Persicimonas caeni: one gene and its partner. The protein of the gene in region 1 binds, or shares a complex with, the protein of each later gene. Links are inferred from orthologs where the notes say so. Each region holds a gene or a part of one and is shown on either strand. Other genes may lie near its edges.

Region 1 (11,457 bases):
AACCCTCCCCGCAGCGGTCGAATTGGCGGTCACCATCGGTGGAACCGCTATCATTTTGGTCATTCTCGCTCCGTCCCTCACCTTGCTCGCTTTCGCCGCACTTCCGGCAGCCTTGATCATCGCTTATCTGTTTCGGGACAAGATCCGCCCACTATCACGTGAGCTCAGCGAACACCATGGAAAGGTATACGCCACCGTTCATGAAGCGCTGACTAGCATCGAAGAAAGTAAGGTCTATGGCGGGGCCGCCGAATTTGATCAACGACTTGCTGAGCAGAGTCGGCGTCTGGCGGATACAGAGGTGGAGATTGCAAGGCACCGCAACAAGTTGCTTCCCTTGCTAAACTTTGGAATCTCCTTGGTGTTGGTGGGAGTACTCGTCGGGGGCGGCTACATGATCATCGCCGGCACCGTCAGTGTGGGAACAGTGGTTGCCTACTATTTCTACATTTCCAAAAGCCTTGGACCTATTCGGTCAGCGTCAACGTTGATGCTAAGTTGGCATCGAGCGGTAACGGCGATGGAGCGCTTACAGGAACTATTCGACTCCGAAGAACGTCTCGAGCAGACGGGAAATCCTCGAGAGTTGTCGGAGATCCAGTGGGATATCGCTTTCGAAAATGTCTCGTTCCGGTATTCGGATTCGCAGACTAATCGTTCCTTTGTGGCGTTAGAGAATCTGACGTTCAACATTTCTCACGGACAACGCATAGCGCTGCTCGGGCCTTCAGGCGCCGGAAAGAGCACTACTGGAAAGATGGTCCCTCGCCTCTTCGACCCAGATCATGGTCAGATCACCGTTGGCGGGGTATCTCTAAAAGATCTCGCGCTGGATGAGTGGCGGCAGCGGGTTGGATACGTGGGCCAGAATGTCTTCTTGTTCAGTGGTTCAATTGAGCAGAACATTCGCTTTGGCTTAAAGACAACAAGCGCTGAGGATGCCTTCAAGTTAGCGATTCGCGCGGCTCGCGTTGACGAGGTCATTGCACAGAAACCGGATGGACTTGCGACTCAGGTTGGTGAGCGGGGCACATGTCTGTCCGGCGGACAAAAAAAACGCATCGCGCTTGCTCGGGCTCTACTGAGGTCTCCGGCTGTCTTGGTCATTGATCAACTCGCAGCGGATCTTCAAGAGGATCTTTGTCGTGAGATTTTCGAAATGATACGACGCGAATATCACGTTTCCATATTGTACCTTGGCCACCGAGTACCCGCTGGTTTCAACCCTGACGCGGTCTACTGGATGGAAGAAGGGCGAATTAAAAGGCAGTTGCAATCCCACGAAGGTTCTTCCGCTCGATGTGAGGTGGATTCTTCCATTGGGGAGACTGGTTCATGAGCAAAAGTATCGGTACAACAGAACGTTTCGAGCCTCGAGATGGACTAGTATTGGAGGAGATCGACGATGAGGTTGTGGTCTTGGATCTCCAACAGAACTCCTACTTTGGCCTGAACGAGGTCGCAAAGCAGGTGTGGAAGGGACTTGAAGACGGCCTGTCCATTGGCGAGATAGTCGACCAACTCGATGAGCAGTTTGCAGTGGAACGTGACGAACTCTTCGCCGACGTCTGCGCCTTCGTTTCCGACGCACTCTGCCACGGTCTGATCACTCGAACGGACGAAAGTTAGAGACTACTTGCTCGAGGGGTTGGCTTGCGAGAAGACGGCGGTCTACAAATTTACGGGCTCTTCGGGTGTCGACTCATATCCGATCGTGTGCTTCCGTTTGAAAGGGACGCCGATCGCGAAGACGTTGCCTCCCTGACTTTGATTGAAGCAGCAGGTCTCCAAGACGCCATCAAGGACAAAGCGCTTTCTTGCTTTCACGATGTCGAAGATTATCCTGGCGGACCACGACTCAGGGTTTCTCGCGCCGATGACAGCTTTCTTGTCGAGCATGGCGATTTTGCGCTCCAGCTTAAGCCTGCACAGCATCTCATCGAGTATTCGATCGATGACTGTGGCAGAGACAATTTAAAGCTTGGTGCTGTGGTGGAGCGTGTCGCTCTACCGCTGTACCTGCTATTGGCGCATCGCACCATGTTAGGAATTCATGCCAGCACGGTTCAGATCGACGAGCAGGCGTGGAGTTTCGTTGGCTCCTCTGGGGCGGGAAAATCGACAACCGCCGGAGAGTTGCTGAAGCATGGTGGAAGGCTCGTTGCAGACGATTTGACCCTTTACGACACTTCGACCGGTTCTCTCCTCCCTGGCGCCCCGGCCCTTCGATTGTGGAGCGCGCCAAACGAGGTGCCGGAAGCGATTCATGCCGTTCAATTGCATGAGGAGAGCGAAAAGCGCTGGTTTCGACTTGCCGCTCAGTATGCTCAGTCCAGACCAACACGCTTGTCGGGACTCATTGTCCTTGAGCCCCTTCCTGCTGAGCGACACAGAACAGGAAATTTAAAACTCGGGTTCGACGCATTAAGCGGTCAAACCGCGTTTGCTGCCATCATGCCTCATGTCTTTAGTTTTTCGGCCGCTTCGTCCGAGTATCAGACTCGACTGTTTCGGAACGTACTCGATCTTGCTGGAATGGTGAGAGTGATCCGCTACAGATATCTGCGCTCCCCTTCCGGCGACCCTACACATGTACCGTCGCTCCGAGAGTGTCTAAGAGACTTAGAGTGTCTAAGCGAGAGTGCCGAAGACAGAAAAGATTCCGCCTGACACCACCAAATCCACTATAGGGTCAATGAAACCTCTCCATCCGATCGCCCAAACCGAAATGCTGATCGCAATTGCCATCGCGCGCTTGGCGACCGAAGTCTTCAGCATCGAGCAACTCCTGAAGCTTGCCGGCGAAGCGGCGCAGTGGGCCGAACGCTTCCCGTCGTTCGACAGGCGGAGTCCTGACGAGTGGGCCGAGATCGCCGATCTGCTCGCCAACCGTGCATCGCGCCTGGTGCCGGGCGCTCAGTGCTTGCAGCGAGCGCTCGCCAGCAGGGTATGGCTCGCTCGTCGGGGGATCGACGCCCAGATCGTTGTCGGTTTTCGAAAGCGCGGGACCCTCGAGGGGCACGCCTGGCTCGAGTTGCAACTGTCCGGAGGCCCGAGCACCCTCTTCAAAGGCTTCGAAGACGGCTACCGCGAGTCGTTTCGCGAGGCCGCGGCGTGACACGAGGACGCACCAACGAAGCGTTTCCGATCAACGCTCCGATCACCTCGCTGGTCTCCCGTAGGATAGTGGAGGGAGGCTCTCGCCAACCCCGGGCCCCCGAACTCCTCATCCACCGGGCTGCCGAGCGCGGCGTCTTTCCCTTGATCTATCGTGTTCTCCTCGGGCGCGAAGGCGAGCTTCCACACGCGGCTCGTCGCTACTGGATCGAGCATGGGGCGCGTCTGGGACTCTATCGCACGGAGCTGGCGCGTGTGCACGAGGCGCTCGAGCACATCACACCCGTGGTCGTGCTCAAGGGAGAGCCGCTGTCGGTCCTGCTGTACGGAGATCCTCGGCTGCGGAATACCACCGATTTGGATTTGCTGAGCGCTCCCGAAAGCCTCCCCCAGGCAATCACAGCCCTCGCCGAGCTCGGCTATCGTCCAACGGACGGCCCGAAGGCTAAGACCTGGGCCAGCAATCAATGCGCCCTGCTGCACGAGACCTACGGCACCCTTATTGAATTGCACTGGCGGATCGCCTTTCCCTATCTGCCCAGCCCAGAGATCAGCCAATTGCTGCGCGAGACGATCGCGGTCGAGATCGGCGATCGCACCTACCGCTCGCTTCGCCCCGAGTTGCTCTTTTTCCAGCTCTGTTACCATTTCCACCAGCATCGCGGGTTTCTGAAGGGGCTATTGGACATCACCGGCTGGATCGATCGCTTCGAGAGTTCTGCAGATCTAGACGAGATCCGTGCGATGGCCGATCGGCTGGGCCTGAACGGGCTGATCCAGTGGCCGCTACACGTCCTGAACCTCTTCACGGGCCATAAGAGCCGGCTTTACGAGCCAACAGCGGACCCTTTTGTTCGGGCCTGGGCTGCATGGACGGCTGCCAAGCTGGAGCGCGACTTCATCGAGTTGCGGCCACGGACGCGGGTCGAGAGGTGGCTGGATGAACAGAGTTTTGGCGCCAAATTGGTCACTTCCATGCTCCAGGGGGCGAGTATGACGGTAGCTGATGGGATCTTCCCGAAGATCTCCACCGCCGTTCGCCCGGTGATCTTCGGCCCGCACCGGCTCGGAAGGGGCCTGTTTGGGGCCTTGGAGCGCCTGGGGGCGGTCGATCGCGACCGGCTTTACGAGTCGCGGATACTTGGCTGAAGCCTACACTTGACAAGCCTTCGGAAAGCTCTATTATCCCGCCTCCTAAAGTCCGCTCGTCCCGCGTGTGCGAAATTCGAACTCGTGCAGGTGTGTTTTGGCGTGCGGAGAAGAGTTTGACGCACAGACAGTGGCCCTGAGCTGCAGTGGCGACAGGCCCGCGCAATGTGAATCTTACAGGTAGAAGCAGATGCCCACGATTAATCAGCTCGTCCGCAAAGGACGCAAACAGGTCAAGAAGAAGACCGACGCCCCGGCGCTCAAAGGGTGCCCGCAGAAGCGCGGCGTGTGCACTCGCGTGTACACGACGACCCCCAAGAAGCCGAACTCGGCGCTTCGTAAAGTCGCACGTGTGCGGCTGACCAACGGGATCGAAGTGACCAGCTACATCCCGGGTGAGGGCCACAACCTGCAGGAGCACAGTGTTGTGCTCATCAGGGGCGGCCGTGTCAAAGACCTCCCCGGTGTGCGCTATCACATCATCCGCGGCACGCTCGACGCCATCGGCGTCCAAGAGCGTCGCCAGGGTCGCAGCAAGTACGGCACCAAGAAGCCGAGATAAGCAGCCCCTTTGCGGCTGTGGAGCGGCGGTCAAAACAGAACAGGTTAGAAGATGCCCAGAAAAGGACCAGTCCCAAAGCGTGATACTCTGCCGGATCCGAAGTTCGGCGAGAAGAATATCACTCTCTTCGTCAATGTGATGATGCGCGACGGCAAGAAGAACGTCGCCGAGCGTATCCTCTACGATGCGATCGACATGATCGGTGAGAAAACCGGTGCCGATCCCGTCGAGGTCTTCAAAGAAGCCCTCGAGAACGTGCGTCCCTCGGTTGAGGTTCGCTCGCGTCGCGTCGGTGGATCGACCTACCAGGTTCCCATGGAGATCCGCGGCGAGCGCCAGATGGCCCTCGCGATGCGTTGGGTGGTCGGTGCCGCGCGCAACCGCAACGAGTACACGATGGTCGAGCGACTGACCAACGAGTTGCTCGACGCGTCGAACAACCGCGGCAACGCGGTGCGCAAAAAGGAAGACATGCACCGCATGGCCGAGGCCAACAAGGCCTTCGCCCACTACCGGTGGTGATCACCGCGGGCTCTTCGTAGGGGGCGGCCTTCCGCGTCGCCCCCGAGCCCCCGGCCCCCTTGGCTGCGCCCGCCTGGCTTCCTCCGCCAGCACCTCGGGATACTTGCAGTCTCCTGAGTTCACTTGACATTTGTGGCGTAATCCTGATGATGCGCCCGAAGAATGCTCGAGTTCGCGCACTCCTCCGGCGACGGTGGAGCAGGTTTATCTGTATCGGCGGAATTCCGGTCGGTCGCGCGGCGTTTGTGGGCAAGCAGGCGAAAAGCCTTTCGTAACAAGACACAGTGAGTCGCCTTGGCGTCGACCTCCCCACCGAAGTGGGGCGCGGGCGCGGGGGCGAAAATCGAACCAGATAGATTCTCTAGACAAGGCAGGGATCAAAGGTGGGACGCAGTATACCTCTTAGGCGAGTTCGCAATATCGGCATCATGGCGCACATCGATGCCGGCAAAACGACCATGACCGAGCGCGTGCTCTACTACACGGGCGTCTCTCACAAGATTGGTGAGACGCACGAGGGCACGTCCGAGATGGACTGGATGGATCAGGAGCGTGAGCGTGGCATCACCATTACGAGTGCTGCGACCACCTGCTTCTGGCAGATGAACAACGAAAACTACCGCATCAACATCATCGACACCCCCGGCCACGTCGACTTCACGATGGAAGTCGAGCGTTCGCTGCGCGTGCTCGACGGTGCTGTGGCGGTGTTCTGCTCGGTTGGCGGCGTCGAGCCGCAGTCCGAGACGGTGTGGCGCCAGGCCAACCGTTACAACGTCCCGCGCATGGCGTTCGTCAACAAAATGGACCGTACCGGCGCGAATTTCGAGAACGTCGTGCAGCAGATGCGCGATCGTCTCAACGCCAACCCGGTGCGCATGCAGATCCCCATTGGCAAGGAAGACCACTACAAAGGTGCGGTCGACCTGGTCAAAATGCAGGCGATCGTGTGGAAGGAAGAGAACCTCGGCGCCGAGTACGAGTACGTCGAGATTCCGGAAGATATGATGGAAGCCGCTGAAGCCGCTCGTGAAGAGCTGGTCGCCGCGGCCGCTGACTTCAGCGAAGACATCATGATGAAGTACCTCGAAGGAGAGGAGATCTCCGAGAAGGAGCTTCATGATGCCATCCGTCAGGGCACCCTCGATCTCGAGATCGTGCCGGTCTTCTGCGGTACCGCGCTCAAGAACAAGGGCGTCCAGCCGGTGCTCAACGGCGTCGTGCAGTATCTGCCGGCTCCGATCGACATCCCGCCGGTCCAAGGTGTGACTCCGGACGCGTTCCGTCGCATCACCGAGCAGCACGTCGAGGCGACCGAAGAAGACCAAATGACCCGTCAGGCCGACGATGATGCTCCGTTCTCGGCGCTGGCATTCAAGATCATGACCGATCCCTACGTCGGTCACCTGACGTACTTCCGCGTCTACTCGGGTACGCTCGAGTCGGGAAGCTACGTCTACAACTCGACCAAGGACCAGCGCGAGCGCGTGGGTCGTATCCTCCGCATGCACGCTAACAAGCGTGAGGAGATCGACGACGTCCTCGCTGGCGACATCGCCGCGGCCGTCGGTCTGCGTAACACCACCACCGGTGACACGCTGTGCGACGAGAACGAGCCGATCGTCCTCGAGGCGATGGACTTCCCGGATCCGGTCATCGAGATTGCCGTTGAGCCGAACACCAAGGCCGACCAGAGCAAGCTGAGCGAGTCGCTTCAAAAGCTCGCCGCCGAGGACCCGAGCTTCCGCGTGCACGTCGACGACGAGACCGGCCAGACGATCATTGCTGGTCAGGGTGAGCTCCACTTGGAGATCATCGTCGACCGCCTGCTCCGCGAGTTCAAAGTCGAGGCGAACGTCGGTAAGCCGCAGGTCTCGTACCGCGAGAAGATCACCAAAGAGATCGAGCACCGCGAGCGCTACAAGAAGCAGTCCGGTGGTAAGGGTATGTTCGCCGATGTGTACCTGCGCATCGAGCCCCTCGAGCCGGGCAGTGGCATCGAATTCGAAGAGACCATCAAAGGTGGTTCGGTGCCGAAGGAATTCTTCAACGCCGTCGAGCAGGGCGTGCGTGAAGCCGCCGAAGGTGGCGTGCTGGCCGGCTTCCCGCTGGTCGACGCCAAGATCACGCTGTACGACGGGTCGTACCACGAGGTCGACTCGAGCGAGATGGCGTTCAAGATCTGCTCGTCGATCGGCTTCAAGAAGGCCGCGCGCAAAGCAGGCGCCGCTCTCCTCGAGCCGATCATGGCCGTCGAGATCGTCACCCCCGAAGAGTTCATGGGCGATGTCATCGGCGACCTCAACGGCCGTCGAGGCAACGTCCTGGGCATGAACCCGCGCAGCGGCGCTCAGGTTATCGACGCCGAAGTACCGCTGTCGGAGATGTTCGGTTACTCGACCGATCTGCGAAGCCGTACGCAGGGCCGCGCGAACTACACCATGCAGTTCTCGCACTATGATACCGTCCCGAAGAACATCGCGGACGAGATCATCGAAAAGGCCACTGGCGGCGCCTGATCTCGGCATCGTCAGCCTAAAATAAGCAGGAAAACGCCTCAATCGTACTGATTCAGGCGTTTTCCTGCGTTTGAGGGGCTTGGACAGTTGAAATTTAGCGCTCGAGATGTAAGAACCGGCGCGTCGTGAACGAGCCGACTCGGAGGGTCGCATCGCCGGCCTCCCGCTCGTGCCAAACATTCAGAAGACTCTAGCAACGCCTGCGAGCGATCGGCTGTCGACCGCTCGACGGAGCAATCGAAAGGAGACCAAAATGGCCAAAGAGAAATTTGAAAGAACAAAACCGCACCTGAACATCGGGACCATCGGTCACGTCGACCACGGTAAGACCACCCTGACCGCGGCGATCACCCGCGTGCTCAGCGACAAAGGTCTGGCGACCAACGTCGACTTCGAAAACATCGACAAGGCTCCCGAAGAGCGCGAGCGTGGTATCACCATCTCGACGGCGCACGTCGAGTACGAGACCGACAACCGCCACTACGCTCACGTCGACTGCCCCGGCCACGCCGACTACGTCAAGAACATGATCACCGGCGCCGCCCAGATGGACGGCGCGATCCTGGTGGTCTCGGCTGCTGACGGCCCCATGCCCCAGACCCGCGAGCACATCCTGCTCGCCCGTCAGGTCGGCGTGCCGGCGATCGTCGTGTTCCTCAACAAGGCCGACATGGTCGACGACGAGGAACTGCTCGAGCTGGTCGAACTCGAGGTGCGCGAGCTCCTCGAGAAGTACGAGTTCCCCGGCGACGAGCTTCCGGTTGTGACCGGCTCGGCGCTCATGGCGCTCAACGGCGAGACCGGCCCGATGGCCGATGAAGCCATCATGAAGCTGATGGACGCCGTCGACGACTACATCCCCGAGCCGGAGCGTGAGACCGACAAGCCGTTCCTGATGCCCATCGAGGACGTCTTCTCGATCTCGGGCCGTGGTACGGTCGTCACCGGTCGCATCGAGCGCGGTCGTGTCTGCCCGGGCGACGAAGTCGAAATCGTCGGTCTGTCGGACAAAGCCGAGAAGACCGTCGTCACCGGCGTCGAGATGTTCCGCAAGCTCCTCGACGAGGGTGTGGCTGGCGACAACGTCGGCTGCCTGCTTCGCGGCATCAAGAAGGAAGACGTCGAGCGCGGCCAGGTCCTGGCCAAGCCGGGCACCATCACCCCGCACACCAAGTTCAAGGGTGAGGTCTACATCCTGACCAAAGAAGAGGGTGGACGTCACACCCCGTTCTTCGACGGCTACCGCCCGCAGTTCTACTTCCGTACCACCGACGTCACCGGCACGGTGCACCTGGGTGAGGGAAGCGAGATGGTCATGCCGGGCGACCGCGTCACCATCACCGGTGAGCTGATCACCCCGATCGCCATGGACGAAGGTCTGCGCTTCGCGATCCGCGAAGGCGGCCGCACCGTCGGCGCTGGCGTGGTCACCGAGATCGTCGAATAAGCACGGCGATCCTTGCGGCCCCTGCAGGAAGCTGAAATGCCTCTTGATCTGAGGCAAGGCTTCTTGTAGGGTCCGCGCTCCCGCCTGACGACAGCCGGGATTTTTCCAGAATGACTGACGCGACTTCATGCGTTGTTCGTCGACTCGTGAAGTCGTTTTGTTTCGAGAACAGGTTCACGCTGCGCTGGCCGAGCCAATCGGATACCGGCGGGCCAACGCAGACTCAGGGTGAGTCATGGCAAACGACAAGATTCGCATCAAACTCAAGGCGTACGACCACACGCTGCTCGACGCCTCGGCAGCCGAAATCGTCGAGACCGCGCGCCAGACCGGCGCACGCATCTCCGGTCCGGTGCCGCTTCCGACCCGCGTTCGTCGCTGGACGGTGCTTCGTGGTCCTTTCAAGGACAAGAAGTCTCGCGAGCAGTTCGAGATGCGCACACACAAGCGCCTGCTCGACATCCACGAGCCGACCCAACAGACCCTCGACGCGCTGATGCGTCTGGATCTGGCGGCCGGCGTGGACGTAGAAATTAAGACCTGATCTGGCACATCGCAGCTGTCGGGCATCGGGCTCGCCGGCTGTGGCCAGGTCGCTTCACCACACTCTTTCGCGCGGTCGAGCTCGAACCAGACCGGCGCAGGAGTCGAAAGATGAAATTTGACGTTGTTGATCTAAAAAACGAAAAGGTCGGCGACGCTGACCTTGACGACGCGATTTTCGCCGCCCCGGTGCGCGAATACCTCTTTTGGGAAGTCGTCAATTGGCAGCGCGCTCGTCGCCGCGCCGGCACCCACAAAGTCAAGGGTCGCTCGGAAGTCCGCGGTGGCGGTAAGAAGCCCTGGCGCCAGAAAGGCACCGGGCGCGCCCGTCACGGCACCATCCGCTCCCCTCTGTGGGTGGGCGGCGGTACCGTTCACGGTCCTTCCCCTCGTGATTACAGTTACTCGATGCCGAAAAAGAAGCGCAAAGCCGCGCTTCGTTCGGCGTTGAGCATGAAGGCTCGCGACGGCCAACTTCGCGTCGTCGACAGCCTCGAATTCCCCGAGATCAAAACCAAGTTCGCCGCCCAGGTCCTCGAGACCCTCGAGGCTCCCAGCGCGCTGTTCGTCGACGCGACCAGCCGCGACGAGGAGACCAACGCGGTTGCTCACAACGACAAGCTTCGCCTGTCCGTGCGCAACCTCAAAGACGCCAAGTACCTCGCCAGCGAGGGACTCAACGTCGAGGACGTGCTCCGGTACGACGTACTGGTTCTGAGTCAACAAGCACTCGACCACATCCAAGAGGTCCTGAAGCGATGACTACTCCATACGACATCATCATTCGCCCGGTGATGACCGAAAAGAGCACCGAGATTCTCGAGCTGGAGAACAAGGTGACCTTCCGGGTGAAATTCGAAGCCAATAAGCCCCAGATCAAAGACGCCGTCGAGCGACTCTTCGACGTCAAGGTCGACCGCGTGAACACGATGATCATGCCTGGCAAGCCCAAGCGGGTCGGTCGCTTCTTCGGACGCCGCAAGGCTTGGAAGAAAGCGGTCGTTCAACTGGCCGAAGGCGAGATGATCGACTTCTACGCGCTCGAAGATGCCGGCGAAGAGCACGGCGTCGTCTGAGATTACTGAGGTGACTCGAGATTCGCGGCCGGGCCCCTGCGGCCCGACGCGCGATTGAGGGAGAAGCAAAGATGGGAACTAAAAATTACAAGCCGACAGCGCCGGGTCGCCGTTTCGCCCGCCTGCAGGACTTCGACGAAGTCACGAAGGGCGCGCCGGAAAAGGGCCTGACTCAGGCGCTCACCAAGAGCGGCGGCCGAAACAACAAAGGTCGCATGACGGTGCGTCGTCGCGGCGGTGGCCACAAGCGCCGCTACCGTACGATCGACTTCAAGCGCAACAAAGTCGGTGTTCCGGCCAAAGTTGCCGCGATCGAATACGATCCGAACCGCTCGGCGTTCATCGCGCTGCTGCACTACGCAGACGGTGAGAAGGCCTACATCCTGGCCCCGCAGAAGCTCAAAGTGGGCGACGAGATCGTCTCGAGCAAGAATGCGGACATCACCCCGGGCAACGCGCTCAAGCTCAAGCACATGCCGGTCGGTACGGTCGTGCATAACGTCGAGCTCAAGCCTGGTAAGG
Region 2 (11,560 bases), 1.3 Mb from region 1 along the record:
AGTAGATCTCGCTGCGCGCCATGCTCCACACGCCGCCTTCGGGCAGGCCGATAATGTTGGTCGAGTAGTCCTTGTCGATCACGGCGTCGTAGTTGTCGCGAAGCTGGCCGGCATAGTCCTCGTTGAAGCGATAGCTCCAGATGATGTTGGACTTCTTCATGTACGCCTCACCCGAGTCGCCCGTCGCCGTCAGGTAGTACGGCGGTGACAGTTCGGCCTCTTTGGGCAGGAGCGCTCCCAAAAAGCAGCCCGTCCACGAGTTGGCAATACTGACCACTTCTCGCGGCCCCTTCGAGGCGATATTCGGCGAGCTGACGCTATTGTTCTTGAGTTCCTGGAAGTTGCGCTGCCACTCCAAAAGGCTGCCCGGGCTCGACGGGTTCCACACGTAGGTCGGCGCCAGGCACGTCTCGACGGCCGCCGGGAAACCGGTGTCCTTTTTGAGCGGTAATTTGCCGTAGGTGGTGTTATCCGGCATCGGGAAGGTGGTGACCACGTTGGCGCCGTTTCGCACCCCGCGGATGACCGCCTCGCCCAACGCCCAGTACGGCGCATACTCGACCATCTCTTTTTGGTAGGTGTCGAGCGCCTCCAGATGATCGGTCAACGTATCCCCGGCGATACGCCCGATGATAAAGAAGATGTAGTCGATACCCTCGAAGATGGGCACCAGTGAGATCCAGTTGCCGATACAGTTGAAGCACGCATTCCAACAGCCACAGAACCACCCACAGCAGCACCGACTGCACTGGCCGTCGAGCCAGCTCATGTAGCTCGGGTACTGGGTGTAGTACATGTTGCGGATGCCGCTGATGGTGCGCTTGCCCACGTTGGCAAACGCGACCATGTTCATGGCCCGCGCTTTGACGGCCGCCTGGCTGTAGCCGGCGGTGTCGGCGGCCATCTGCACGTCGACCTTGTCGCGCGACAGCGCGCCGGCGTCGAAGATGATCAAGCTAACCATGAACAAGAACAGACACGCCGCAAAGCACAACATGAGGATCGCACCGCTCTCGTCGCGGTGCGTACGCATCATCAAGTCGCGCATTTTTTGCAGGAGTGTCTCTCGTCTCATGGCTCTCTCTCGTTGACCGGGCTCGCCGTACGAGTCGGTCGTCATCTTACATATCCGGCTGCTCGGGGAACGTCATCTCACGCCGAATGGGCATGTGGTGCGCAAAACGGGTCGCGATGGTCGCCGTGTCGCCAAAGATGTAGGCGAACCACGGGAACAGCAGCGCGTACTGGTAGGTGAAGCGCGCGCCCACCTCGTCGTTCTCGTCGATAATTTCGAAGTCTTCGAGGCACATCCACGCCGAGGTCACCTTGCGACCGGCGCGCAGGTAAAATGAATCCGAGTCCAGGGCCCGCGTAAACGTCAGGTTTTCGGCGCTGGCGTTCATGTTCTGGTTGCCGAAGAACGCCCAGTTGTAGTTGGTCTGGATCCAGAAGTTTTCGCCGGAGACCGGAAACTGGTTGAAGCTGGCGGCCACCGCCGTGCGGATGCGCCGAAAGGGAGGCCCACTGCCGCCCGGGTTGTTGCGACCGACCGTGAAGTTCGACGCCGCCGTCGGCGCCAAGGTCAGCGCCGCGGCTGTGCGCGCTCGGAACTCCACATCGTCCATGTTGACGCCGTTGCGGCCGATCTCGGCCTCCGGCTGCCACAGCCACGCCGTGCGCGCGGCCTGATAGACCGCCAGATCGCTGATAATGCCGGCCACGTTGATCATGGCGTACTGAGCGATGCCGCTGGTGAGCAGCAAAAAGGGAACCAGCGCCACGAGCGTCTCGAGCATCACCGCTCCGCGCGCCTTGTAGACCTTGACCGCCTTTTTGCCGCGCTTTTGCAACACGCGCCACAGGACGACGCCCGAGCCCCACACCGCGGCCGACAGGCCCAGGTGCAGCGCCAGCGCGCCCCAATTCGGATCGTAGCCGCCGGCCCAGGTAGCCTGGAACAGAAGCTCGAGCGCGCTCAGATCGGCAGCCACAACGCCCAGCAGCGCTGCAATCACCAGCGTCGCGGTCACGTGCCCCCCTGCCTTGGCGGCGAGGACCACTAGATTGTTGTGCGCCTCTTTCATCGGGCCACTTTCCTCGGTTTCATTCTAGAGAAGTCAACTGTCCATCGTTTACTTAAAGCATAAGCCGCGCCAAGCGGTCTTGCGTGCCACTGAAGGCCTTCTGAGGCGATCGGGGTGCGACAAGTTGTCACATCGGTGGGGGCAACTGTCCTCATCACCGGCCTATTTATCGCGCTTGTGCTCGTGCTTGGCCTTCGCCTGCTCGCCTTTTAGAAGCTTTTGTGCGCCTTGAATCTGCTCCATGCCCTTCTTGGTCTTCTCGCCGAGTACCTCGGTGTTGGGCGTGATTCGGCTCTCTATGAACTGCGCCTGCGCCTTGTCCTCACCCATCATCTTGTTGGCGGTGTCTTGAATGGCTTGCAGGTTCTGGAACGGCTTGGTGCCGAGCTCTTCGGGCGACGGTGCCTGCTGGCGAGCACGCTCCATCATCTGGCGCACCTGCTCCTTGTTGTACGATTTGAGCGCCTCGCCGCGGTTGCTCTGGGCGGCGGCGGCGAACTGATCGAGGGAGAGCATCTGGTCGGAGGCCTGAGAGTTGCCCGCCGAGATCTGTCCGGCGAGCGCGGCGCTCTCCTCGGCGCTCAGCCCTTTGATCTCCTCCATGAGCGCGGCCTGCTCTTGGAGCACCTTTTGGTGGCTCTTGCAGACCATGTCGCCGTCGACCTTTCCCTGGCGTTGGATACGCTCGATGAGCGCGTCGCACACTTGGCTGGGGGTGACCGACGACTCTCCGCGCTGCCCGTCGAGGCAGCGGTCGTTCTCGTCGACCAACCAGTCGAGCACCTCGCGGGCGCGAGTGCGGTTCGATTCGCCGCCCAGCGCCACGCAGGCGAGTTGCACGCCGACCATCTGCATCTTCTCGCACGTCAGGTCGACCTTGCTCGCGATCTCGGAGAACTCGCGTTTGGCGGTCGCTTCACCGAAGCTCAGCGCCATCAAGTCGGCAGCCGCGCCCGAGCGCACCAGCTTGCCGGCGTCGATCGACCCGGCCAGCGATTCACACGAGGCGTTCATCTGGGTGAGGCTGTCGGCACAGCAAGTCCGCTTGGCTTTGGAAGGGGAGCGAAACGCGCAGTTGAGCAGGTCGGTTTGCTTGGCCCCGGCGTCGACCGGAAGCGAAACCAGCGCCTGGGCATGCAGGCACTGGTTTTCGTCATCGACCGGCGCCTGGGTCATCAGGCGCTTGTACCAGTCGCTTTCGAGGTTGGCGGCGACGATAGCAGCGCGGTTGGCCTCGCCGACGTCGGTCAGGCAGCGCGTCGCCAGGCGCGGCCGCCCGGTCAGGGCGTCCGAGATACCGTCGAGCTCGCCGTGGCCGGCGAAGAGTTGGCGGCACGCTTCGAGCTGCACATTTTGGTCGGGATCTTCGAGCGCGCCGTACAGATCGACGGCCGACGGCGCGGCTTTGGCGACGCCCGCGCGCACCTGGGGGGCGAGCCACAGCGCAGGCACGCCGACGCCCACGAGGGCGCCGACCAGCGCGGTCAGCCCGATCACCAAGAAACGCGAAGGCGCGTTGCGAGCCTCCGGATGGAGGAGCAACGCGCCCACGATACTGATCGGCAGAGCGGCGGCGGCCCCCAACATGAGGGGCATCATCGGCTCGAGCCATTGATCACTGCCATACAGCGCAAGTACGCCGACCGCGCCGGCAGCAATCGTTCCTGAAGATAGATATGGCTTGAAGTTGGCAGCCATCGCGTCCGCTAGAAAAGTGTCTACTGCGGGAACTCTGTTCCCTATCGCATACACTCCCAGCCTAACGGAGGACTGCCTTCAAAGCAATCCGAACAGGAGCGAAACTTACTCTTCTTCGTCCTCGTCGGCCTCTTCTTCAGCGGCCTCTTCGGCTTCTTCTTCGTCCTCGTCGGCCTCTTCTTCGTCGGCCTCTTCGGCTTCTTCCTCGGCAGCCTCTTCGGTCTCTTCAGCTTCAGCAGCCTCGACAGCCTCCTCGGCTTCTTCGGCTTCTTCGGCTTCTTCGGCTTCCTCGACCTCTTCTTCCTCGGACGGCTCGACTTCTTCGAAATCGGCCTTTTCGAGCAAGAAGTGCTTGGTCTTTTCGAGCAGCGCCATCATGTTGGCCTGGCGAAGCTGCTCTTGGCTCTGCATGAGTTGCTGCATGAACTGCTGCGGCGACATGCGGCTGTGGCGAGCCTGGTGCTGGATGTAGTTCATCAGGTCTTCCTGCTCGAGCTCGAGATCTTCTTTCTCGGCGATCGCAAGCAGCAAGAAGTCGGTGCGGATGCGGTCTTTGACGTCGCTTTCGAGCTCTTCACCGCCGGTGAACTCCTCGATGTCGATGCCAAGCTCGGCCGGATCCATGCCCTGCTGCATGAACTGCTGGAGCATCTGCATGCGCTGGCGACGCTCGCGGTCGACCTGAGCCTCGACGAATTGCGGCGGCAGATCGAACTCGTTTTGCTCGAGAAGCTTGTCGACGAGCTGATCTTCGGCGGCGTGCATCGCCTGGTGCTCGAGTTCCTCTTCGAGCTCTTCGCGAATCTGGCCGCGAAGCTCGAGCAGGGTCTCGGCCTGGCCGGTATCCTTGGCGAAGTCGTCGTCGAGCTCGGGGAGGACCTCCTTTTTGACCGACTTGATGTCGATCTGCAGTTGGATGGTCTCGTTCTGCAGCTCTTCGACCGGGAAGCCTTCGTCCGGGGTGACGTCGACGACGACGGTCTCGTCGAAGCCGGCGCCGATCAGACCCTCTTCGAGGCCCGGGATCGACTGGCCCTGGCCGATTTCGAGCTGAGCGCCTTCGCCTTTGATCTCGGCGAGCGCCTCGTTCTCGTCGGCGCCGAGCGCGTGGTAATCGAAGGTGACCACGTCGCCTTCTTCGATCTTGTCGCGGAACTCGATGGGCTCGAGGGTGGCGTACTGGTGACGCATCGCCTCGAGGCGCTGGTCGATATCCTCGGAGGACACCTCGGCCTTCTCACGGGTGAGCTGCAGGCCCAGGTAGCCGATGGGATCGATCTCGGGGCGAAGCTCGAGGTCGACCTTGAACTGCAGTCCGCCTTCCTCTTCGGGGCCCGACTCCACGCTGGGCTGGCCGACGTGGATGACCGGTTGCTCGCTCTCGGAGATGATCAGGTTGAGCTTGTCGTTGACCAGGTTCTCGATGACGTCCTGCTGGACGCTGGCGCCGTAGCGCTTCTTCATGACCGACAGGGGCACCTTGCCCTTGCGGAAGCCACGGATCTTGACGTCTTTGGACAACTCTTTGAGGGCTTTGTTGACCCGATTATTATACTCTTCGACCGGCACGGTGACCTGAGCGGTGCGCGTCAGATCTCCGGTTTCTTCCACCTCGTAAGGCATGGAATCTCCTCTTTTGTTCTTGCTTGACGTGTGACTTGTCGGATTCGATGTGGGGATGCGAGAGGGGGGACTCGAACCCCCACGGAAATTACTCCACTGGAACCTAAATCCAGCGCGTCTACCAATTCCGCCACCCTCGCAGACGCGACTCTAAAGAAAAAAGTCGAGTCGATAGCTAAAAGAAAGCCGAGTCGATAGCTATCAACTCGGCACATACATCTTGCAGTTGTGGGCGATCGCCTCAGGCGTCGCGTTGCAAAACAGCACGCCCGGTAGGAGTCGAACCTACGACCTACGGATTCGAAGTCCGGCGCTCTATCCAGCTGAGCTACGGGCGCAAATGGCGTTGTTGACCGCCAATCCTCACGGGTGCGCTTCGAAACTCACACTCGTGGTCAAACAGGGTGGATGACGGGAATTGAACCCGCGACCTCAGGTACCACAAACCTGCGCTCTAACCAACTGAGCTACATCCACCATAAACCCATGCCGTGTGTCCCAGCGCTTCCGAAGAAACGCCCACCGGACGATCGCGGCAGGGCGGGGAACATACTCGGGGTCCCCGGCAGTGTCAAGGCTTTTAAAACGACAAAATTGATGTGCTCGAAACCAACTCTCGAACGAATCATCGCCCGGGAGTTCCCTCCTCGCCATGTCCAGTCAACGAACCGGGCGCCAGGCGCATTCCCGACACTCTGCGCCCGCTTTTTCGGCGCCCGCTTGGTTTGTCACCCGCCTTACTCGCAGACGTCGCCCACCCCGTCGCCATCGGCGTCGGCCTGATCGGCGTTGGCCGTGGCGGGGCAGTTGTCGCACACATCGCCCACCCCGTCGCCGTCGAAGTCCTTCTGGGGCTGGTTGAAGTCGTAGGGGCAGTTGTCGGTCGCGTCGGGATGGTTGTCGCCGTCGCTGTTGTCATCGCAGGCATCACCGATGCCGTCGCGATCGACGTCGCGCTGGTCGATATTCTCGACCGTCTCGCAGTTGTCGCTGCCGTTGGCCACCCCATCGCCGTCGATGTCGGGATCGCAGGCGTCGCCGATGCCGTCGCCATTGGTGTCGGCCTGATCGGCGTTGGCAGCCTCCGCGCAGTTGTCCGAGCTGTCGGGGATGGTGTCCCCGTCGCGGTCGTCGTCACACGCGTCGCCCACACCGTCGCTGTCGAGATCGGCCTGATCGGTATTGGCCACTTGGGGGCAATTGTCCTGCGCGTCACCCACGCCATCGTCGTCCGAGTCGACCGCAGCGGTGTCGCCGCCGACGTCCGCGCTCGAGGTATCGCCGCCACTGCCGGCGTCTGTGAGCGCCGCCTCGTCGGTGACGACACACACGCTGTCTCCGAAGAAGACGCCGCCGCTCGACACACAACTGTAGCCCTGGGCGCAGTCGGCGTCCGACGAGCACGTCTGCCCCTCTCCGCCGCAGCCCGTCGAGCCGAGCAGGCCCACCGCCAGCACCACCAGCACACACGCACGTCGCATTCGTTTCATGGGATTGTCTACCATCGCACCGTCCCCCAAACGCCCGTACCATTGGTCGAAACGCCCACCTGAGCGCCCTGAGAGTCGCCCTTCGCGCCGACGGCGTCACCGCCGCCGAGCCACGCCTCGACCTCGGCGTCGTAGACCCACAACGCAGCACCTCCGGCGGCGAACAGGGCGCCCACCGTGTACAGCGCGACCGTGCGCCCCTGCGCCGAATCAGCTTCGGCGGCCAGTGCCTCGGCGCGGCGGACATCGCCGTCGGCCGACGCCGCGGCGAGTTCGTCTTGGCGTGAGCTGGCCGAGGCATCCGAGATGATGCCGCCGAGGATGAGCGCGCCGCCAAGCCCAATCGCGCCGTATTTGGTATAAGTCACTGCAGGTTTTTGCCAGGGAGTGCCGAGTTCGACCTTTCGGCGATGCTGGCCGGCCGGCTCCACGCTCACCGTCACGGTCTGGGCCACTCGCCCAGGCGCCGACACACGCACCTGGTGCTCGCCGGCGGGCAGCGTAAACGTGGCTGGGCACGTCTCGCTCTGCTCTCCGACCGCCACCTCGGCCTCTTCGGGGGCGCACTCGACGGCCAATTCGCCGCGGTCGACGCAGGCGGCGTTGGCGCCCAACGCCTCGTCGAACTTCTTGCGCAGCTTTCCACTGGCTCGCCCATCGTCACGGCCGCGCTCGAACTCCGCCTTTGCAGCCCCACAATCGCCGATTTGCTCGTAGATGCGGCCGACGGCCAGCGCAAATTTGGGGTGATCGGCGATGGCACGCGCCTTCTCGAACTCGGCGATGGCCTGGCGTAAATCACCCGCCTTTCGATGCTCGACGGCCTGCTTGACGTGAGCCCGAAACTGCTCGAGCGAGGCCGACTCCTCGGCACCGGCTCCCAATGGGCCGAGCGCGATCAACAGAGCGACCGCGCACGCTACACTCCCCCGATTCATTCTCTCTGTGCGCAATGTTGCGACCAAATCTCACTCCACCAAAAATTCGTCGAGCACCTTCTCGACTTTATCATCGGAGAGCTTCTCCTTTCTCTCCCCGCCGGCCTTGCGGCCCTTGCCATTTCGCGCCCCTCCGCGCCGGCTGCCTGCACGCTCGGACCCTCGCGCCCCGTCATCGCGCTCGACCTTCTTGTCGAGCTTGTCGAGCACCTCCACCACGATCGGCGAACTCTCCTCGGTCAGCTCGGTCGTCTTGACGGCATACCCCTCTTGCTCGAAATGCACCGTCTGTGGAAGCTCCTCGACCGCGACCTGATAGACCAGCGGCGTCGTTCCAAGGACCTGCTCCCCGACTCGCGCCGTCGCTCCGCTCGGATCTGTGTCGAGATCGAAGCGAAGCTTTTTGACCTCGTCGGCCCCAGCCGCGTCGCCGCCTGCATCTTCTGTGGCCGCCAAGGCTCTCGTTGCCCCGGCTTCGGCCCCGTCGGCTGCCGATTCGGGCTCGCCGCTACGCTCGGCAGCAGCCGCCTCGTCGTCCCCAGCGTCGATCTCGGGCGCCTCGCCCGGATCCGTCATCAAAAACCCAAACAGCGCGATCACAAGACACGCGCTGGCGCCGCCGCCTATCATCCAGACCTTCTTGTTGGAATCGGCCGCGAAGAAATCGGCGTCATCGACGCCCAACTCTCCCGTCTCGCCCTCGGGGACAGCAGCGCGCACCGGCTCGCCTTGCTTCGCAGGCTCAGACTGGCTCGGCTCGGACTGGCTCGGCTCAGACTGGCTCGGCTCAGACTGGGCTGGCTTGGGCACTGGCGGCTTCGACACCGGCGGCTTGGGCGCCGGCCGCTTCGACACCGACGGCTTGGGCAACTTGAGAGGTGGTGGTGACAGAGCTGACGAATCGGCTTTCGGCTGCGGCGGCTCGAGCGAATGCGGCCCCGATTGATGATTGGCCACCGAGATCGGCGTGGGCTCGGGCTCGGGGATGGATGCACTCGAGTCTTCTTCGAGCGAGGTGGACTCGGACCCCCCTGCCAACTTTTTCTCGACCTTGGGTGGCGGCGTGACCGCCTTCTCGGAGACGCCTTGCGACTGCGGGGACTCGTAGCCATCGACGCGCAGGTCCTGGGGTAGCTCCTCGATGATTGCTTCGAGCGCCTGCAACATCTGATCGGCGTCGGCGTAGCGTTCCTCGGGTCGCTTGCACGTCGCTTTGCGAATGATCGGCGCCAACGGGGTGCGCTCGATCTCGGGCGGAATGTCGGGGTCGATCTGCAGGTGCATCATCATCGTCTGCACCGCCCCGTCTCCTTTGAAGACGCGTTGGCCGATGAGCATCTCGAGCAAAATCAACCCGACCGCATAGATGTCCGACGCCTTCTCGAGCGACTCACTTTGCAGGTATTCCGGGGCGACATAGCCAGGCGTGCCGCAGATCGACCCCGACCCGGTCAGGTCGACGTCGCTTCCATCGAGACTCTTGGCGATGCCGAAATCGAGCAGCTTGACGACGTCTTCACCGCGGCGGTTCTCGGTGACGAAGACGTTGCTCGGCTTGAGGTCGCGGTGGATGAAGTCGTGAGCGTGAGCTTCGGCCAGCCCGTCGAGCATCTGTCGTGTGATTTCGACGGCTCGTCCCACGGGCAGACAGCCTTCTTCAGCGATCAATCGCTTCAGGTCCCGCCCGTCGAGGAACTCCATGGCCACATACACCAGGCCTTCGCTCGACTCGCCGAAGTCGTACAGGCGAATGGTGTTGGGGTGGTTGAGGAGCTTGGCCAGGCGCACCTCTTGCTCGAAGCGGCCCAAGAGCTTCTCGTTCCCCGCGGCGATATGTGGATGCAGCAGTTTGATCGCCACCGGCCGCTCCATCGGGAGCTGCTCGGCGCGCAACACCACCCCCATGCCCCCAGTGGCCAGTACCGCTTGAATACGGTACCGCCCATCGAGCAGGTCCCCGATATCCGGCATCTTGAGCCGGTCGAGTTTTGCCTGTTCGCTCGTCGCCATCCGCCACCCTGACATGTTCCGCGCCGGGCTATCGAGCCCAGACACGGCTGCCACCTCAATTCCGAGAGGTCTGTTCTAAACCACCCCTAATGCTACTGCCAAGTGAGGGGAATCGTCCAATCAATGTTTGGATCCGGTTATGGACACGGTACCACGGGCGGCGAAACAGTGTCAAAGTTTGGGAAGACGGTGTTACTCGACCAAGAGTTCGTCGAGGACCTTCTCGACTTTCTGCTCTGAAATGTCTCTCGTTTCTGCAGGCTTGGGCTCTGTGACAGGCTTGGGGGCAGGTCTGCGGGAGCGAGGCGCGGAGCGCTTGCTCTGACGTTGTTTGGGCGCTTCGACCGACTCGGTCGCTTCCATCGTTGGTTGCGCCACTTCGGGAGGGGACTGCGGATTCAAACGCTCGAATACGAGTTCAGATGCGTCTGCGCTCAATTCGACGGACGCCGTCGTGAAGCCATCTTTGGCGAGGTTCAACGTGGCAGGCAGCTCGTCGCGGGGCACCTCGACACTCAGCGGCGTCGAACCCAAAAACTCATTGCCACGCTCGACACGCGCGCCGGCCGGTTCGCTGTCGACGACGAATTCGAGGGACACGGGAGGTGAGTCCGAGGTCGATGAGTCTGCCGCTGATGGGACCTCCGTTGATGAGACCGAGGAGGAGCCGGACTCCTCGGGATGCACAGGGGCGATTTGTACGGCGGGTGCAGATGTCGCGGGCGCAGCCGACGACGACGCACCGTCGTCGCTCAGCAGCAGCGCCACGCCGACTCCGGCGAGGACGGCGAGCGCGGCAGCGGCGCCCGCGGCCACTCGCGGCGACACGACCGGCTCGAAAGGCTCTTCTCGGTACAGCGACACACGCGTGGCGGATCGCGACGACCCCTCGGTGCGTTGAGGCGCAGGCCTGGGCGCTCCCACTGGCTCGGGACGGTCCACGCGGCGCGCCAGCAACTCGGCAGGCAGACGTTCGGCGACGGGTCGCAGCGCTCGGTACATCTCGTCGGCGTCGGCGTAGCGATCCTCGGGTTGGATGGCCACGGCCTTTCGAATCACCCCGGCGAGCGGACTCTCCTCGATCAGAAACGGGATCTGGGGGCGCGTTTGCAGACGCATCGTCATCGTCTCCATGGGCGAATCGCCCTCGAAGACACGTTGGCCGCACAGCATCTCCAACAAGATCAGCCCCACCGCATATACGTCACAAGCTTTGCCGATCGGCTCGGAGCGCAAGTACTCGGGCGCCACGTAGTTAGGCGTGCCGCAGATCGTGCCGGTGCCGGTCAAGTCGGCGCCTGCGTCGACCAGCGGCTTGGCAATGCCAAAATCGAGCAGCTTGACGACGTCTTCGCCGCGGCGGTTTCGGGCGACGAACACATTGCTCGGCTTGATGTCTCGATGGACGAAGTCTCGCGCGTGGGCTTCGGCCAGCCCGTCGAGCATCTGCAGGGTGAGATCGACGGCGCGCCACACTCGCAACGCCCCCCGCCGAGCGAGCAGCTCGTCGAGCGTCTCACCATCGAGATACTCCATGGCGACAAAGAGCAGGCCTTCTTCGGTCTTTCCCGAATCATACAACCGGATGGTGTTGCGGTGGTCGAGGGTCTTGGCCAGTTGTACTTCACGATGGAAACGCTCGACGATCGTCGCGTCGGTAGCAGCGATATGCGGGTGCAGAAGCTTGAGCGCCACCTCCCGCTCCATCGCCACGTGC

What was found.
Region 2: the proteins of rpsG (region 1) and tig are in contact, whole or in part, in a crystal structure (PDB 3GTY), measured with the Thermotoga maritima proteins. The link is inferred for Persicimonas caeni from one-to-one orthologs. Residues at the interface, in WP_004081843.1 of Thermotoga maritima: Lys34, Lys52, Lys55, Glu59, Arg62, Gln63, Glu66, Asn67, Lys69, Val71, Arg95, Ala109, Lys110, Lys111, Gly112, Arg113, Pro114, Glu117, Glu121, Ile124, Ala125, Tyr127, Asn128, Asn129, Thr130, Gly131, Lys135, Asp139, Arg142, Met143; in WP_004081061.1 of Thermotoga maritima: Glu122, Val124, Val129, Leu130, Tyr133, Glu188, Gly259, Ile262, Tyr263, Glu266, Ser270, Glu273, Gln274, Glu277, Arg308, Gln311, Ile312, Ser315, Tyr316, Glu325, Arg329, Arg336, Leu363, Phe366, Trp367, Arg373, Leu377, Arg381, Leu384, Glu387.

Annotation. Positions count from the first base shown.
Region 1 is NZ_CP041186.1:4,984,123-4,995,579, forward strand. What follows is about bases 3,763-6,614. They hold rpsG (30S ribosomal protein S7), read left to right. Parts: upstream 3,763-4,879; coding sequence 4,880-5,350; downstream 5,351-6,614. Other genes in these bases: FIV42_RS18370 (nucleotidyltransferase family protein), read left to right, coding at 3,763-4,266; rpsL (30S ribosomal protein S12), read left to right, coding at 4,457-4,828; fusA (elongation factor G), read left to right, coding at 5,734-6,614. In the rest of the region: FIV42_RS18350 (ABC transporter ATP-binding protein), read left to right, coding at 1-1,339; FIV42_RS18355 (PqqD family protein), read left to right, coding at 1,336-1,629; FIV42_RS18360 (hypothetical protein), read left to right, coding at 1,654-2,670; FIV42_RS18365 (lasso peptide biosynthesis B2 protein), read left to right, coding at 2,729-3,118; more of FIV42_RS18370, read left to right, coding at 3,187-3,762; more of fusA, read left to right, coding at 6,615-7,869; tuf (elongation factor Tu), read left to right, coding at 8,123-9,316; rpsJ (30S ribosomal protein S10), read left to right, coding at 9,552-9,860; rplD (50S ribosomal protein L4), read left to right, coding at 9,971-10,621; FIV42_RS18405 (50S ribosomal protein L23), read left to right, coding at 10,618-10,935; rplB (50S ribosomal protein L2), read left to right, coding at 11,007-11,457.
Region 2 is NZ_CP041186.1:3,723,546-3,735,105, reverse strand. What follows is about bases 3,147-6,101. They hold tig (trigger factor), read right to left. Parts: upstream 5,406-6,101; coding sequence 3,888-5,405; downstream 3,147-3,887. Other genes in these bases: FIV42_RS13895 (sulfite exporter TauE/SafE family protein), read right to left, coding at 3,147-3,782. In the rest of the region: FIV42_RS13905 (TadE/TadG family type IV pilus assembly protein), read right to left, coding at 1-1,075; FIV42_RS13900 (hypothetical protein), read right to left, coding at 1,122-2,084; more of FIV42_RS13895, read right to left, coding at 2,247-3,146; FIV42_RS31435 (thrombospondin type 3 repeat-containing protein), read right to left, coding at 6,143-6,895; FIV42_RS13865 (PEGA domain-containing protein), read right to left, coding at 6,904-7,833; FIV42_RS13860 (serine/threonine-protein kinase), read right to left, coding at 7,864-9,843; FIV42_RS13855 (serine/threonine-protein kinase), read right to left, coding at 10,036-11,560. UniProt on the Bacillus subtilis protein: Involved in protein export. Acts as a chaperone by maintaining the newly synthesized protein in an open conformation. Functions as a peptidyl-prolyl cis-trans isomerase.